2 regions of the Comamonas sp. w2-DMI genome follow, and region 1 is predicted to be linked to the other one. Evidence: riboswitches for the same ligand, from Rfam matches in the RefSeq annotation. Region 1 holds a riboswitch; the other holds the start of a gene.
What was found. Region 1 has a riboswitch for S-adenosylhomocysteine ahead of ahcY (adenosylhomocysteinase). Riboswitches for the same ligand answer to the same signal wherever they lie in the genome.
Positions count from the first base shown of each region.

Region 2: linked by a shared signal. The riboswitch ahead of metH (methionine synthase) and the one ahead of ahcY (adenosylhomocysteinase) in region 1 are both predicted to bind S-adenosylhomocysteine.

Region 1 is NZ_JBANEL010000001.1:70,781-78,983, reverse strand. Features, by position in the region: gene metF (methylenetetrahydrofolate reductase [NAD(P)H]) at 1-554, opposite strand, end outside; gene V8Z74_RS00330 (TlyA family RNA methyltransferase) at 624-1,808, opposite strand; gene ahcY (adenosylhomocysteinase) at 1,991-3,406, opposite strand; S-adenosyl-L-homocysteine riboswitch at 3,488-3,567, opposite strand; gene V8Z74_RS00320 (MFS transporter) at 3,575-4,831, opposite strand; gene V8Z74_RS00315 (ferredoxin-like domain-containing protein) at 4,967-6,388, shown strand; gene V8Z74_RS00310 (precorrin-8X methylmutase) at 6,310-6,939, shown strand; gene cobI (precorrin-2 C(20)-methyltransferase) at 6,929-7,693, shown strand; gene cobJ (precorrin-3B C(17)-methyltransferase) at 7,687-8,203, shown strand, end outside.
Region 2 is NZ_JBANEL010000005.1:113,570-121,772, reverse strand. Features, by position in the region: gene V8Z74_RS07505 (Glu/Leu/Phe/Val family dehydrogenase) at 1-795, opposite strand, end outside; gene V8Z74_RS07500 (fumarylacetoacetate hydrolase family protein) at 1,004-1,927, shown strand; gene V8Z74_RS07495 (PPK2 family polyphosphate kinase) at 2,059-3,108, opposite strand; gene V8Z74_RS07490 (LysR family transcriptional regulator) at 3,211-4,125, opposite strand; gene V8Z74_RS07485 (PACE efflux transporter) at 4,198-4,716, shown strand; gene V8Z74_RS07480 (hypothetical protein) at 4,865-5,185, shown strand; S-adenosyl-L-homocysteine riboswitch at 5,281-5,394, shown strand; partial or broken gene metH (methionine synthase) at 5,429-8,180, shown strand.

The DNA.
Region 1 (8,203 bases):
CCCAGGCCCTGCACATCTTCCACAAAGCGGTAATACGCGTCGGCATTGTAGAAGTATTGGGTAATGGCGGAATCAGCGCCAGCGCGTACTTTAGCAACAAATGCCTCCAGATCGGCGCGTGGGGATTTGGCCTGGGGGTGGCTTTCGGGATAGGCGGCCACTTCGATGTGGAACCAGTCGCCGAATTCCCGGCGCACGAAGGCGACCAGATCGCTGGCGTACTGGAACTCGCCGCCCAGGCCGTATCCGCTGGGCAGGTCGCCGCGCAGGGCCACGATGCGCTTGACGCCCATGGCCTTGAGCTGCGTCAGTTCCTCGCGCACCTTGTCGTGCGTGGCGCCGATGCAGGAAAAGTGCGAGGCCGCGCTCACGCCTTCGTTCTGGATGTCGCGCACCATGGTGAAGGTGCCGGCCTGGGTGGAGCCGCCGGCGCCATAGGTGACCGAGCAGAACTCGGGCTTGCGCGCATACAGCTGCTGGCGCACGTTCACATGCTTGGCCGCGCCTTCGGGCGTCTTGGTCGGGAAAAACTCGAAGCTGATCGGGAAGCTCATGGCGGATTGGTCTCTGGATCGGGTACGGGGCGGCACGGTGCCCGAGGGCACAGGCCGTGCCGGCGGCGCTCAGCGCTCGTTGCGTTTCTTCTGCTTGGGGCGTGCAGGTCCGGGCTGGCCGAAGCTGGCGCCTTCCGGGTCCTCGTTGATCACACGCTCGTTGCGCTGCTCGCGCAGCACGGTGCGGGACACGCGCTTGGCTGCAGGCTTTGCGGGAGCCTCCTCCTCGGCCGGCGCCTGGGCCGGCTTCACCTCGGCGCCCTGCTGGGCATGGACGAAGAATTCATGGTTGCCGTCGCCGCCCTCAATGGGCGAATCCAGCCACTGCAGCACCTTCAGGCCCTGTTCGGCCAGGCATGCGCGGATGCGCTGCTCCACCTCGGCATACAGCGCCGCATCGCGCACGATGCCGCCCTTGCCCACCTGGCCCGGCTGCAGCTCGAACTGCGGCTTGACCAGCATCAGCAGATGGCCGTGCGGCTTGAGCAGCCGCGTGACCGCGGGCAGCACCAGCGTGAGCGAGATGAAGGACACGTCGCCCGTGACGAAGTCGAACTCGGGCGTCACGTCCACGTCGGCGAACTCGGCCTTGCGGCGGCGCTCGGTGGCCACAGCGCCCTCTTCGCGCGCCCGGGCCTTGCTGGCACGCTCGAGCTTGAAGTTCTCGATGTCCTGCTCCTTGGCGTCGTCGCTGTCGTCGTAGTCCTCGTCGACCACGCCGCCGTTGCGCATCCATGCATAGGGCGCGACGGGCTGGGTATCGTTGTCTTCGGGGTCTTCCTCCCAGCGCTCGGACAGCACTTCCTCGCAGGCATCCTGCAGGCTCTCTGCGGTCATGGCGCGGGCGTTCAGGCCTTCCACGCAGATCACGCGCACATCGGCGCGCAGCCTTTCGTGCAGCTGGCCGTGGCCCACGTCCACGCCGATCACCTGCGCCGCGCCCTGCTGCAGCAGGCAGTCGGTGAAGCCGCCGGTGCTCTGGCCCACGTCCAGGCAGCGCAGGCCCGCGACCTTGAGGCCCGTGGCCGCCAGCGCGCCCTCGAGCTTCAGGCCGCCGCGCGAGATGTACTTGGCCTCGGCCGCATCGAGCAGCTGCAGCTCGGCGCCGGCCGGGATGTCGTCGCCGTTCTTGGCCACCTTCTTCCAGGGCGCCAGCGGCGTGAGCCGCCATTCGACGCCCGAGGCAATCAGGCGCTGGGCCTGGGAACGGGTGGAGGCATGGCCGGCTTCCACCAAAAACACATCTGCGCGCATCGCGTCGCTTCCTTAGAGATCAACCAGGGCCGGGGCCGCCAGCGGCGGCCGCCCAGCTTATGCTTTGTTTATTGCAGCAGCTTGCGCCTGCCTGCCCTGCATTTCCGCTGGAAATACATCGCAAGACAAGGCAGGCCGTGCGCAAGCTGCTACAAAGCTTGCGCACCGGAACCGATCAAGGATCAGTAGCGGTAGGTGTCGGGCTTGTAAGGGCCTTCCTTCTTCACGCCGATGTAGTCGGCCTGGGCCTGGGTCAGCTCGGTCAGCTGGGCACCGACCTTCTTCAGGTGCAGGCGGGCGACCTTCTCGTCCAGGATCTTGGGCAGCACGTAGACCTTGCCGACCTGGTAGGCGTCGGGGCGCGTGAACAGCTCGATCTGCGCCAGCGTCTGGTTGGCGAAGGAGTTGCTCATCACGAAGCTGGGGTGGCCGGTGGCGCAGCCCAGGTTCACCAGGCGGCCCTTGGCCAGCAGGATGATCTTCTTGCCGTCGGGGAAGGTGATGTGGTCGACCTGGGGCTTGATCTCTTCCCACTCGTACTTCTCGATCGACGCCACGTCGATCTCGTTGTCGAAGTGGCCGATGTTGCAGACGATGGCCTCGTTCTTCATGGCCACCATGTGCTCGTGGCGGATGATGTCGCGGTTGCCGGTGGTGGTCACGAAGATGTCGCACTTGTCGGCGGCATACTCCATGGTCACCACGCGGTAGCCCTCCATCGCGGCCTGCAGGGCGTTGATGGGGTCGATCTCGGTCACCCACACCTGGGCGCTGAGCGCGCGCAGGGCCTGGGCGCAGCCCTTGCCCACGTCGCCGTAGCCGGCCACCACGGCCACCTTGCCGGCGATCATCACGTCGGTGGCGCGCTTGATGCCGTCCACCAGCGACTCGCGGCAGCCGTACAGGTTGTCGAACTTGCTCTTGGTCACCGAGTCGTTGACGTTGATGGCGCGGAACTTGAGCGTGCCCTTGGCCGACATCTCGTTGAGGCGGTGCACGCCGGTCGTGGTTTCCTCGGTCACGCCGATGATCTGGGCGCTCTTGCGGCTGTACCAGGTCGGGTCCTCGGCCAGCTTGGCCTTGATGGCGGCGAAGACGATCTTCTCTTCCTCGCTGGTCGGGCTGGCCAGCACGGACAGGTCCTTCTCGGCGCGCATGCCCAGGTGCATGAGCATGGTGGCATCGCCGCCGTCGTCCAGGATCATGTTCGGGCCTTCGCCTTCGGTGCCCTTGGCGCCGAACTCGAAGATGCGGTGGGTGTAGTCCCAGTAGTCCTTGAGCGACTCGCCCTTGATGGCGAACACGGGCACGCCGGTCTCGGCAATCGCCGCCGCGGCATGGTCCTGCGTGGAGAAGATGTTGCACGAGGCCCAGCGCACCTGCGCGCCCAGAGCCGTCAGCGTCTCGATCAGCACGGCGGTCTGGATGGTCATGTGCAGCGAGCCTGTGATGCGCGCGCCCTTGAGCGGCTGGGCGGCGGCGAATTCCTCGCGCACGGCCATCAGGCCGGGCATTTCGGTTTCGGCGATGCGGATTTCCTTGCGGCCCCAGTCGGCCAGGGAAATGTCGGCGATCGCGCGGTCTTGGGTATTGCTCATGAAAACTCCTGCTCGGAACAAACTTGGAAACGGTCCACGCTCTGCAGCAGGAGGGGAAAAAGCGCCGCACCGCACAGAAAGCGTGGGTGAGCGTCGTTGCGAGTGTCGGGTCCGAGCCTCACGCCCCGCCTGATGGGGACGCTGCAACGCTCCTCGGATAAGCGCCGATTATAAGGGCTTGCCCGAGGCCTGCACACGCCCGGCCAGGGCCGCGACCAGCGCCAGCACCGCCAGCGAGACCAGGCCGACCCCGTTCCATCCCCAGCGCCCCCAGAACCAGCCGACGCCGGCGCCCAGCACGCTGGAGCCCATGTAGTAGCCCCAGAGATAGAGCGAGGAAGCATGGCCCTTGGCCTGGGCGGCCAGCCGCCCGACCCAGCCGCTGGCCACGGAGTGGGCGACGAAGAAGCCCGCCGTCATCAGCACGATGCCGGCCACGATGGCCGCGAAGGCGGGCAGCAGGGTCAATGCCACGCCGGCGGCCATGAGCAGCGTGCCTGCGACCAGCACCGGCCCGCGCCCCAGCCGGTCGGCCAGCGCGCCGGCCACGGGCGAGGCCACGATGCCGAACAGATAGGCATAGAAGACATGGCTGATCTGCAGCTGGCTCATGTGGTATGGCGCGCCGCCCAGCAGAAAGCCCGCGTAGTTGTAGACGCTGACGAACACGCCCATCAGGCCGAAGGCGACCAGGAACAACAGGCGCAGCCCCGGATGGCGCAGATGCCGCCCCCAGGCCTGCAGGTGATGGCGGGCGCCCAGGCCTGCGCGGCGCACGAAGTTGCGCGAAGGGGGCAGCAACCAGGCAAAGCCCAGCGCCGCAGCCAGATCGATCGCCGATAGCAGGGCCAGCGCGTGGCGCCAGCCCCAGAATTCCGTCATGGCGCTCATGCCCACGCGGCCCAGCATGCCGCCCAGGGCCGTGCCGCCCACATAAAGGCCCATGGCAAAGCCCAGCCCCTTGGGGTCTATCTCCTCGGACAGATAGGCCATGGCCACGGCCGGCACGCCGCCCAGCAGGATGCCTTCGAGCGCGCGCGCCGCCAGCAGCGCATGCCACTGCGGCAGATAGGAGGCCGCCAGATTGCATACGGCCGCCAGCGCCATGGAGATGAACATCAGCTTGCGCCGCCCCAGCCCTTCGGACAGCGCCCCGGCCAGCACGATGGAGACCGCCAGGCAGGCCGTGGAGACCGACAGCGCCAGCGCGCTCTGCGCCGGGCTCACGGCAAAGGTGACGGCCAGCTCGGGCAGCAGCGGCTGCACGCAGTACAGCAGCGAGAACGTGGCAAAGCCGGCCAGGAACAGGGCCAGGCTCACGCGCCGGTATTCGGGCGTGCCGCGCCGTATCCAGACCGGCAAGGCACTGGCGGTCCCGGTGGCGGGCTGGGAAGAAGGAGTCACATCCGGCGTGGCGCGGTTCATGGCAAGAGGCAATCAGCTGACCGCGCGATTGTGCGCCGCACAGGCCTGCCTGGCTGGCTGCGGGTTGTTTGGCGCGTGGCCGCGCAGTGCCAGCCGTTACAGTCTCGTCCTGTGCGCAATGCCTGACACCCCATCGTGACCCCTGCTCCCCAGATCAAAGGCTGGTGCCCCGGCGCCTGGCAACCCATGGCCTCCGGCGACGGCCTGGTGGTGCGCGTGCGCCCGCCCCAGGGAAGGCTGAGCGCCGGCCAGGCACTGCAGCTGGCCGAGCTGGCCCGTGTGCACGGCAGCGGCGTGCTGGAGCTGTCCAGCCGGGCCAATGTGCAGCTGCGCGGCATTTCGCCCGCCCGCCATGCCGCAGTGCTCGATATCCTGGCCGACTGCGGACTGCTGGACGCCGATGCGCGCCGCGAAAGCCTGCGCACCATCGTGCTCGATCCCCTGTGGCAGCCCGGCGACGGCGTGCGCGAGACAGCCCAGGCCCTGGAGGCCGCACTTTTTCAGCCTGAAGCACAGGCCGCACTGCAAGGGCTGCCCGCGAAATTCGGCTGGCTGGTCGCAGGACGCGGCCACCGGGCGCTTGCCGGCGTGCCCGCGGACATCCGCCTGCTATGCCTGCCCGCCGGCACGGGGCACCGCTGGCAGCTTCTGGTCCAGGGCCTGCCCCGGCTGCTGGCCGCAAGCACGCTGCCGGCCGCCATTGCCGCGGCCCTGGAGCTGGCGCGCTGGTGCGCGGACCAGGCCCGCACACGCAAGGCGCAGGGCCTGCACCCGGGCCGCATGGCCAGCCTGCTGGCGCAATACCAGGCCGCCCATCACCGGCTGCCCGACTGGCAGTTGCCGGCAGGCGCCAGCCTGCAGGCTTTGGAGGACGCCGCCTTCTGCATGCCATCGGCACCTGATCCGGCTCCGGGTCGGCAAGGCCCGGACGGCCCCTATCCGGGCCTGCTGGCCGGCGCGCCGCTGGGGCGGCTGTCCGCCAACGCCCTGTCCCGGCTGGCGCGGGTGCTGCGGGATACCCGGGCGCGGGACGGGCAGGCGCCCCATCTGCGCATCACGCCGTGGCGGATGCTGCTGATCGAAGGCCGCGCCTGGTCCCCTGCTGCGCTCAGGCAGGCCGGACTGGACGATGCCCGGGAATGGATCACCGATGCCGGCGACGCGCGCCTGCGGGTATGCGCCTGCACGGGCGCACCGGGCTGCAGCCAGGCGCTGGCGCCCACCCTGGACCTGGCCTTGCAGCTCGCGCCCCAGGTGCCGCCCGGCGCCCTGCTGCATGTCTCCGGCTGCGCCAAGGGCTGCGCCCGGCAACGCCCCGCCGACATCACCCTGCGGGCCCAGGCCGGCACGGCGGCCGACGGAACGCCTACCGCCTCGTTCGCCGTGGTGCAAAACGGCACGGCACGCGACGTGGCGCAGCAGGAGCTGGAAGCCTGCGCCCTGCGCGACAATCCCCGCCTGTTCTCCGAAAAGATCGAATGGCTCACGTCTACGAAACCAATGGCGCCGAAATCTATCGCCAGTCCTTTGCCACCATACGCCGCGAAGCCGACCTGACCCGCTTCACCCCTGACGAGGAACGCGTGGTGGTCCGCATGATCCATGCCGCCGGCATGGTGGAGCTGGCGCCCCATGTGCAGTTTTCCGGGGAACTGGCCGCGGCCGGCCAGCGCGCCCTGCAGGCCGGCGCGCCCGTGCTGTGCGATGTGCGCATGGTCAGCGAAGGCATCACGCGCTCGCGCCTGCCTGCGGGCAATCCCGTGATCTGCACCCTGCACGAGCCCGGCGTGGCCGAACTCGCCCAGCGCCTGCAGACCACGCGCAGCGCCGCGGCGTTGGAGCTGTGGCGCCCCCACCTGGAGGGCGCGGTGGTGGCCATCGGCAACGCGCCCACGGCCTTGTTCCATCTGCTCAACATGCTGCAGCAGCCCGGCTGCCCGCGGCCCGCGGCCATCATCGGCTGCCCCGTGGGCTTCATCGGCGCGGCGGAATCCAAGGAGGCGCTGATGCAGGACCTGCCCGCGCCCGCCATGATCGTGCGCGGCCGCCTGGGCGGCTCGGCCATGACCGTGGCCGCAGTCAACGCACTCGCCAGCCATGCAGAGTAAGCCCGAGCACGCCGCGACCGCCGGCATCGTCTGCGTGGGCCTGGGCCCTGGAGACCCCGATCTCATGAGCGTCAAGGCCGACCGCCTCGTGCGCCAAGCGCGCCATGTGGCCTTCTTCCGCAAGAAGGGGCGTCCCGGCAAGGCCCGCCAAGCCGTGCAGGGCATGCTGGCCGAGGGGGCCGCCGAGTACGCGATGGAATACCCGGTGACCACCGAACTGCCCGTGGAAAGCGAGGCCTACGTCGAGCTGCTGTCCCGGTTCTACGACGACTGGTGCCTGCGGCTGGCCGAGCTGGCACGGCACGAGCAGGTCATCGTGCTGTGCGAGGGCGACCCCTTCCTCTACGGCTCCTTCATGCACCTGTACATGCGGCTCAGGGAGCGGGGCGACGTGCGGCTGGAGGTCGTTCCCGGCATCCCCGGCATGGTGGGCTGCTGGCACGCGACGGGCCTGCCCATCACCTGGGGCGACGATGTGCTCAGCGTCATGACCGGCACGCTGCCCGAGGACGAACTGGTGCGGCGCATGCAGGCCGCCGAAGCCCTGGTGGTGATGAAGGTGGGCCGCAACCTGCCGCGCATCCGCCGCGCGCTGCAGCGCTGCGGCCGCGCCGATGCCGCCTGGCTGGTGCAGAACGGCACCACGGCCGCCCAGCAGGTGGCCAGGCTGAGCGAGGTGGGGGACGAGGTCTGTCCCTACTTCGCCATCGTGCTGGTGCACGGCCAGGGCCGCCGTCCGGAGGCCGCATGGTGACGGCCTCCCCCATCCGGCAGGGCCGCCTGACGATTGCCGGCCTGGGCCCGGGCGCGCTGTCCCAGGTCACGTCCGAGGCGGCCGGCGCCCTGCGCCAGGCCAGCGATGTGATCGGCTACCTGCCCTATGTGGAGCGGGCCCGCGCCCTGCTGCAGGCGCAGGGCGGCGCGCCGCCGTCCATCGGCTTTCATGCCTCGGACAACCGCGTGGAGCTGGAGCGCGCGCGCCTGGCCCTGGAGCTTGCGGCCCAGGGACGCCAGGTGGTCGTCGTGTCCTCGGGCGACCCGGGCGTCTTCGCCATGGCCAGCGCCGTCTTCGAAGCCATGGAGCGGGCCACGCCGCAGCAGGCGGCCGCATGGCACGCGCTGGACGTGCAGGTGCTTCCCGGCATCACGGCCATGCTGGCCGCCGCCGCGCGCGCCGGTGCGCCGCTGGGCCATGACTTCTGCTGCATCAATCTCTCGGACAACCTCAAGCCCTGGCCCGTGATCGCCAGGCGCGTGCAGCTGG
Region 2 (8,203 bases), on a different contig from region 1:
GGTGCCGGTATGGTCCTGCACGGCCACGACCTTGGCGCCAGCCTCGGCAAACAGCTTGCCCGCCGTGCCGCCCACGTTGCCGAAACCCTGCACGGCGACGCGCGCGCCCTGCACCGACAGGCCCGTCAGCTTGGCGGCTTCCACGCCCACGGTGAACACGCCGCGGCCCGTGGCTTCCACGCGGCCCAGCGAGCCGCCCAGGTCGATGGGCTTGCCCGTGACCACGCCGGTGGCCGTGGCGCCGGTGTTCATGGAGTAGGTGTCCATCATCCAGGCCATGATCTGGCCGTTGGTGTTCACGTCGGGAGCCGGAATGTCCTTGGAGGGGCCGATCAGCAGGCCGATCTCGCTGGTGTAGCGGCGGGTCAGGCGCTCCAGCTCGCCCTTGGACAGTGTGCGCGGATCGACGCGGATGCCGCCCTTGGCGCCGCCGTAGGGCACGTTCACGGCGGCGTTCTTCACCGACATCCAGGCCGACAGGGCCATCACTTCGGACAGCGTCACGTCCTGGTGGAAGCGCACGCCGCCCTTGCCGGGGCCGCGGCTCAGGTTGTGCTGCACGCGGTAGCCCTCGAAGTGGGCAATGCGGCCGTCATCCATCTCGATGGGCACGTCCACCACCAGAATGCGCTTGGGGCGCTTGAGCGTTTCCACCCAGCGGGCCAGCGAGCCCAGATACGGCGTGACGCGATCAACCTGCTGCAGGTAGATGCCCCAGGGGCCGAGATGATCGGGGTTGAGGTAGGAGGGAAGAGCGTGCGCCATGGCGGGCGCCGAAGAGTCTTTGGCTTGCATGATGTTGCCTGGTTGACTGAAACAGGCGCTGCCGTTTTGCGGCGGCACCGGCTAGGTAGAGCAGATTAGAGCGGCGGCCGGCCGCTGTCCAAGGCAAGTTGCTTGCAGCTTTATGCGTTTTGTGCATAAGCAAAAAAACTGCGTTTCCGCAGCCCCGATTCGCGCCTGAAAACCGCATAGATGCACGAAATTTGCCATCATTGCCTTCATGCCTGAAAACAATGAATGCGAAAAAAGTGGGTGCGGTCCCGCCCCCTTTGCCAACACGCCGCCCATCGGCCTGGCGCCCGAGCTGCAGGAGCAGCAGGATGTGCTGCCTGACTGGAAGACGCTGGCGCCCGCGCTGCACGAGGACAGCTATGCCACGGCCGATGCGCTGTGGTGGTCGCGCAAGCTCGGGCAGACCATGGCCCTGGGCGCCGACGTGGCGCCGCTGATGCGCGGCGAGGACGATGCGCGCCAGGTGCAGCGGGCGCTGGCCCGGGCCTATGGCTGGTGGCCGGCCGATCGGGCGCCGCGCTACTGGAAGTCCGGCGCTGCCAGCCGCGCCGCACGCCTGCTGCATGTGCCGCTGCCGGAGGACGGCGTGCACCAGGACCGGCCCGTGGCACCGGCGCCGCAGGCCGTGTTCAATCTGCGCGGCGTGGAGGCCGAGGTGGCCCTGCGCCTGGGCCGCGAAGTGACGGCCGAGCAGGCGCTTGCCCTGACGGCGCAAGGCGCACTGGAGCTGATCGACGGCGTGGCCGTGGCCATCGAATGGGTGGATGTGCGCTGGCGCGACGGCCTCCAGGCGCCGGCGCTGGCGCTGCTGGCCGACGGCCAGTGCCATGGCGGGCTGGCGCTGGGCCCCTGGCTGCCGGCCAGCGTGCTGCTAGGCCGTGACTGGGCCCAGCAGGCCTGTACGGTACAGGTCAACGGCGGCGACCCCCAGCGCTTTGCCGGCACGCACAGCCTGGGCGATCCGGCCTGGCTGCTGGCGGACTGGCTGCAGCATGTGGCGGCCGAATACGGCAGCGTGCCGGCCGGCACCGTGGTGACCACGGGCACCTGGTGCGGCTGCCAGAAGCTGCAGGCGGGCGACCGTTTCGATATCGCGTTCGAAGGCCTGGGGCAGCTGGGCTGGCAGTTCTAGGTTTTGCTTCTGAAATGGAAGCGTCTTGCGCTTGGCAGGAAACGATTTCAGGTTTATCTCTCTCTGAAATCGATACGGATCTGGCGCTGCATGCTTCATTTATGTGAGCGCGGCATGGCCGCGCCGCGCCCCTATTTCACCTTGATCTTGTCGAGCGCCGGGGCGCCGGGCGGGTATTGGAGACCGAGGTTGTGCAGCACCTCGCGCAGCAGCGTGGCAATCATCAGGTTGCGGTGGGTCTTGGAGTCGGCCGGCACAATGGTCCATGGCGCCCAGGGCGTGTGCGTGGCCGCCAGCAGGCGGGCGTAGGCCTGCTGGTAGTCATCCCACTGGGCGCGCACCTGGAGGTCGCCTTCGTCGAATTTCCAGTGCTTGGTCGGGTCGTCCAGGCGTTCCTGCAGGCGCTGGCGCTGCTCCTCCTTGCTGATGTGCAGCATGAACTTGACGACGACGGTGCCGGTCTCGCTGAGCATGCGCTCGAAGTCGTTGATCTGCGCATAGCGCTGGGCCTGCTGTTCGGGCGTGATCCACCGGTTGACCACGGGCACCAGCACATCCTCGTAATGGCTGCGGTTGAAGACCACGATCTCGCCGCTGGCCGGCGCCTGCAGGTGGATGCGCCACAGATAGTCGCGCGCCTTCTCGGTCTCGGTGGGCGCCTTCCAGCCCACGGTGCGCACGCCCAGCGGCGTCATCTGGCTGAACACGCCGCGCAGCGTGCCGTCCTTGCCGGCTGCGTCCATGCCCTGCAGGATGACCAGCAGCTTGAAGCGGCGATCGGCATAGAAGACGTTCTGCAGCCTGTCCAGGTCCTGGGCGAGTTCGCTGACCAGCGCCTTGTCGTGGGCCTTGCCCTTGCCCGAGGAAAACGGCTTGGAAGCGGGGGCATAGCGGAGCAGGTCGATCGGCGGTGGCATCGCGTCCGCGGCCCGGCCTGCATCGCGCGCCACACCGGGTTGCCACTGCTGCCACAGGGCTTGCAGCGCGGCATCGCGGCTGACGAACGGCGGCAAAGGGGCGGGCAGTGCGGCGGCCGTGCCTGCCTTGGCAGCCTGTTTGCCCGAGGGCTTGCGGACAGGGCCCGACAGGCTTTGCGCGGCCTTGACCGATGCGCTGGTGGGAAACGGGACGGCGGGCAGCGCCGCCTTGGGCGGCCGGGTGGTCTTGCGGGTTTGCAGCATGGCTTTAGGCTCCGGGAACAAAAAGGGGCGCTGGGGCGGCGCGGGCATCGAGCGCTGTTTTGCCACAGCTTCGGTGCCGCCGCCGTCAGCCGACTTCCGCAGTCATGCCGTGTCGGGCGGGCGCTCGCGCAGCAGCTGCACGAAGCGGCGCGCCGCCAGTCCCATCGGGCGCTCCTTGGACCAGACCCAGTCCACGAACAGCGTGGTGCCGTTGCTCAGGCTTTGCACGGGTATCTCCATCAGGCTGCCGGCCGCGATATGGGGTTCGACCAGGGTCCGGGGCAGCCAGCCCCAGCCCAGACCCGCGCTGATGAGGGACAGCGCCGCCTGGTGGCTGTCCGTGCGCCAGCGCTGCTGGGCAAAGACAAAGCGCGTATCGATCTGGGCGGGGTCGCGGCTGGCCATCAGCACCTGGCGCGCGGCGGCCAGCTGCTCCACCGTGAGCCGGGCCTGGGCGCCATGCTCCGTGCGGGCCTGCTGCCACGGCGCAAAGCCGGGCGCCATCACGGCCACCAGGGTTTCGCGGCCCATTTCCTGGAAGCCTTCGCGGCCGTCGATGGCGGGGCGCTCGAAGACCAGGGCCAGGTGCGCGCGCCCCGCATGCAGCAGCTCCAGGGCGTCGGTCTGCGGGGCGGCCAGCACCTCGACGGGCAGGGCCGGGAATTCCTGCACCAGCTGGGCCAGCGTGCCGGTCCAGTGGGTGGACAGCAGCTCGGGCGCGATGGCCAAGGTCAGCCGTTCTTCCAGACCCTGGTGCAAGGCGCTGGCCTGCCAGTTGAGCTGCTGCAGCTGTTCGGCCAGCAGGCGTGCCTGGGGTTCCAGTGCACGGGCGGCGGCCGTGGGCACGGGCTCGCGCCCGCTGCGGTCGAAAAGCTGCAAGTCCAGCTCGGCTTCGAGCTGGGCAATGGCCATGCTGACGGCCGAGGGCACGCGCCCGAGCCGGCGCGCGGCCGCGGAGAAAGAGCCGGCATCGAGCACGGCCAGAAACAGGGGCACCTGGTCGGCGGCAAAGGGCATCGCTTGAACTTGTCAGAAAAACTGAAAGAAGCTGACTTTTATCTTCAATTTTCAGAACATACACTGCATCCCATGTCTCAACAAGTTTCTGTTTCCACCGCAGCGGCCGCCGCTGCGTCGTCTTCGGTTTCCAGCGCTTCCCGCACGTCCGGTTCCCGGCAGGCCACCGGCCTGCAAGGCCCCAAGCGCCGCGTCATCTACGTCTCCCTGTATGAGGCCATCGCCATCGCCGTCTCCAGCCTGATCTTCATGGCCATCGGCCAGGAAGCCGGCGCATCCGGCGTGATGGCCGTGGCCGCGTCGGCCATTGCGATCTGCTGGAACCTGGGCTTCAACTACCTGTTTGAAAAATGGGAGGCGCGCCAGAGCGTCAAGGGCCGCTCCGTGCTGCGCCGCGTGGTGCATGCGATCGGCTTCGAGGGAGGCATTGCCGCCATGCTGATCCCGCTGATGGCCTGGTGGTTCGAGGTGTCGCTGTGGCAGGCGGCGGTGATGGAAGCCGGCCTGCTGGTGTTCTTCATGGTCTATACCTTTGCCTTCAACTGGGCGTTCGACCGGATCTTCGGCCTGCCGGCATCGGCGCAGGGCTGATGACCTGTTGCGCCTCCGCGCCGCGGCGTGGGCAGGCGCTTTCACTTTCCCGGATTTGGTTACAACCGGGAGTCAACCGGGCCGCCTGGTGTCTCGTTGGAATCTCCACAAGTCATGGCGATGCCTGCGCATCGCCGGAGAGGTCAAGATGAACTACAGAAAGCTCGCCTTCGCCGGTTTGCTGGCCATGGCGGCCACCGGTGCCTTTGCCAGGGTGGACCTGAACATCGGCATCGGCGTGCCGGGCCCCGTCATGGTGGCGCCTTCCCCCGTGTATGGGCCGCCGCCAGCCTATGTGGTTCCCCGGCCCGTCTACACGCCGCGCCCGGTGGTGGTCATGCCGCAGCAGCCCGTCTATGCACCGGGCTGGCGAGGCTATGACGACGACCGCTGGGAACGGTGGGACCGGGGCTGGCGCAGGCACCACCATCGCCACTGGCGCCATGGCGATGACGATGACGACGATTGAGCCGCCCGCCTCCACGCTGCAGGACGGATGGTCACAGGTGCTTTGCGCAAGCCCCGGGGCGGCAGCTGCCGGAGGCGCGCGCTAGAATAGCGCTCTCTTCCGAGGAGCGCTGCAGCGCCCGCCAGTCCGTCAGGGTCTGAGCCGCGGCGTCAGGCTCGGAAGCGGCGGCCCTGCATGCCGCCCTGCATTCACAACGGCGCTCACCTGTCCTGTTTCTGTCTTGGTTTTCTACAGGTGAGCGTGATGTCTGCTGCGTCCCCCGTTTCCATTCCCCCCATGCGCCTGTCGGGCCTGGAGCCCGTCTTCATCGGCGAAGGCACGCTGTTCGTCAATGTGGGTGAGCGCACCAACGTCACCGGCTCCAAGGCCTTTGCGCGCATGATCCTCAACGAACAGTACGAGGAAGCGCTGTCGGTGGCGCGCCAGCAGGTGGAAAACGGCGCCCAGGTCATCGACGTGAACATGGACGAGGCCATGCTCGACAGCAAGGCCGCCATGGTGCGCTTCCTGAACCTCATCGCCTCCGAACCCGACATCGCCAAGGTGCCGGTGATGGTGGATTCGTCCAAGTGGGAAGTGATCGAGGCCGGCCTGCGCTGCCTGCAGGGCAAGGGCATCGTCAATTCCATCTCCATGAAGGAGGGCGTGGACGAATTCAAGCGCCAGGCCCGGCTCATCAAGCGCTACGGCGCGGCCGCCGTGGTCATGGCCTTCGACGAGCAGGGCCAGGCCGACACCTACCGGCGCAAGATCGAGATCTGCGAGCGCGCCTACCGCGTGCTGGTCGACGAGGTGGGCTTTCCGCCCGAGGACATCATCTTCGACCCCAACATCTTCGCCGTGGCCACCGGCATCGAGGAGCACAACAACTACGCGGTGGAGTTCATCGAGGCCACGCGCTGGATCAAGCAGAACCTGCCTGGTGCCAAGGTCAGTGGCGGCGTGTCCAACGTGAGCTTTTCCTTCCGCGGCAACGACCCGGTGCGCGAGGCCATCCATACCGTGTTCCTCTACCACGCCATCCAGGCGGGCATGGACATGGGCATCGTCAACGCCGGCATGGTCGGCGTCTATGACGACCTGGAACCCACGCTGCGCGAGCGTGTGGAAGACGTGGTGCTCAACCGCCGCCCCGATGCGGCCGAGCGCCTGCTCGAGATCGCCGAGGCCGCCAAGGGCGCGGCCAAGGACGACAGCAGGAAGCTCGAATGGCGCGGTACCCCGGACGCCCCCAAGACCGTGGGCGAGCGCCTGTCGCATGCGCTGGTGCACGGCATCACCGACTTCATCGTCGAGGACACGGAAGAGGCCTACCAGCAGATCGTGGTGCAAGGGGGCGGTCGCCCGCTGCACGTGATCGAAGGCCCGCTGATGGACGGCATGAACATCGTCGGCGACCTGTTCGGCGCCGGCAAGATGTTCCTGCCCCAGGTGGTGAAATCCGCGCGCGTGATGAAGCAGGCCGTGGCCCACCTGATCCCCTACATCGAGGAGGAAAAGCGCCAGCAGGAAGCCGCGGGCATGGACGTGTCCAGCAAGGGCAAGATCGTCATCGCCACCGTCAAGGGCGACGTGCACGACATCGGCAAGAACATCGTCACCGTGGTCCTGCAGTGCAACAACTTCGAGGTCATCAACATGGGCGTGATGGTGCCCTGCCACGAGATTCTGGCCAAGGCCAAGGCCGAGGGCGCGGACATCATCGGCCTGTCGGGCCTGATCACGCCCAGCCTCGAAGAGATGCAGTACGTGGCCGGCGAGATGGACAAGGACGAGTACTTCCGTATCAGGAAGATTCCGCTGCTGATCGGCGGCGCCACCTGCTCGCGCGTGCACACGGCCGTGAAGATCGCGCCCAAGTACGACGGCCCCGTGGTCTACGTGCCCGACGCCTCGCGCAGCGTGAGCGTGGCGCAGAGCCTGCTGGGCGAAGGCAAGCAGGCCTACCTGGACGAGCTGCAGGCCGACTACGACAAGGTGCGCACCCAGCACGCCAACAAGAAGAAGACGCCGCTGTGGCCGCTGGCCCAGGCCCGCGCCAATGCCACGCCCGTGGACTTCGCCGCCCACCCCCCCCGTGGCGCCGCGCGTGCTGGGCCGCCGCGTGTTCAAAAATTTCGACCTGGCCGAGATCGCCCAGTACATCGACTGGGGCCCGTTCTTCCAGACCTGGGACCTGGCCGGGCCTTACCCCGCCATCCTCGACGACGAGATCGTGGGCGCCGAGGCGCGCAAGGTGCTGGCCGACGCGCAGGCCATGCTCAAGAAGATCATCGAGGGCCGCTGGCTCACGGCCAACGGCGTGATGGCCTTGTACCCGGCCAACCGCGTGGGCGACGACATCGTGTTCTACAGCGACGAGTCGCGCACGACGGAGCTCATGACCTGGTACGGCCTGCGCCAGCAGACCGAGAAGCAGATGGTCGACGGCTCGATGCGGCCCAGCCGCTGCCTGTCGGACTTCGTGGCCACCAAAGAATCCGGCATCAAGGACTACGCCGGTTTGTTTGCCGTGACGGCCGGCATCGGCGCCGAGAAGAAGGACAAGGAATTCCAGGCCGCGCTGGACGACTACTCGGGCATCATGTTCAAGGCCCTGGCCGACCGCCTGGCCGAGGCCTTTGCCGAATGCCTGCACGAGCGCGTGCGCAAGGACCTGTGGGGCTACGCGGCCGACGAGCAGCTGACCAACGAGCAGCTCATCAAGGAGCAGTACCAGGGCATACGCCCCGCGCCGGGCTATCCGGCCTGCCCGGACCACACGGCCAAGATTGACCTCTTCAAGCTGCTGGACGCCAGGGAAATCGGCATGGAGCTGACCGACAGCCTGGCCATGTTCCCGGCATCGAGCGTGAGCGGCTTCTACCTGGGCAGCCCCGAGGCCACCTACTTCAACGTGGGCCAGATCGGCGAGGACCAGCTGGCCGACATGGCCCAGCGCCGCGGCATGGACATCGAGGAGCTGCGGCGCCTGCTGGCGCCGAACCTGGGCTGAGCATAAAAAGAAAAGCCACCTCG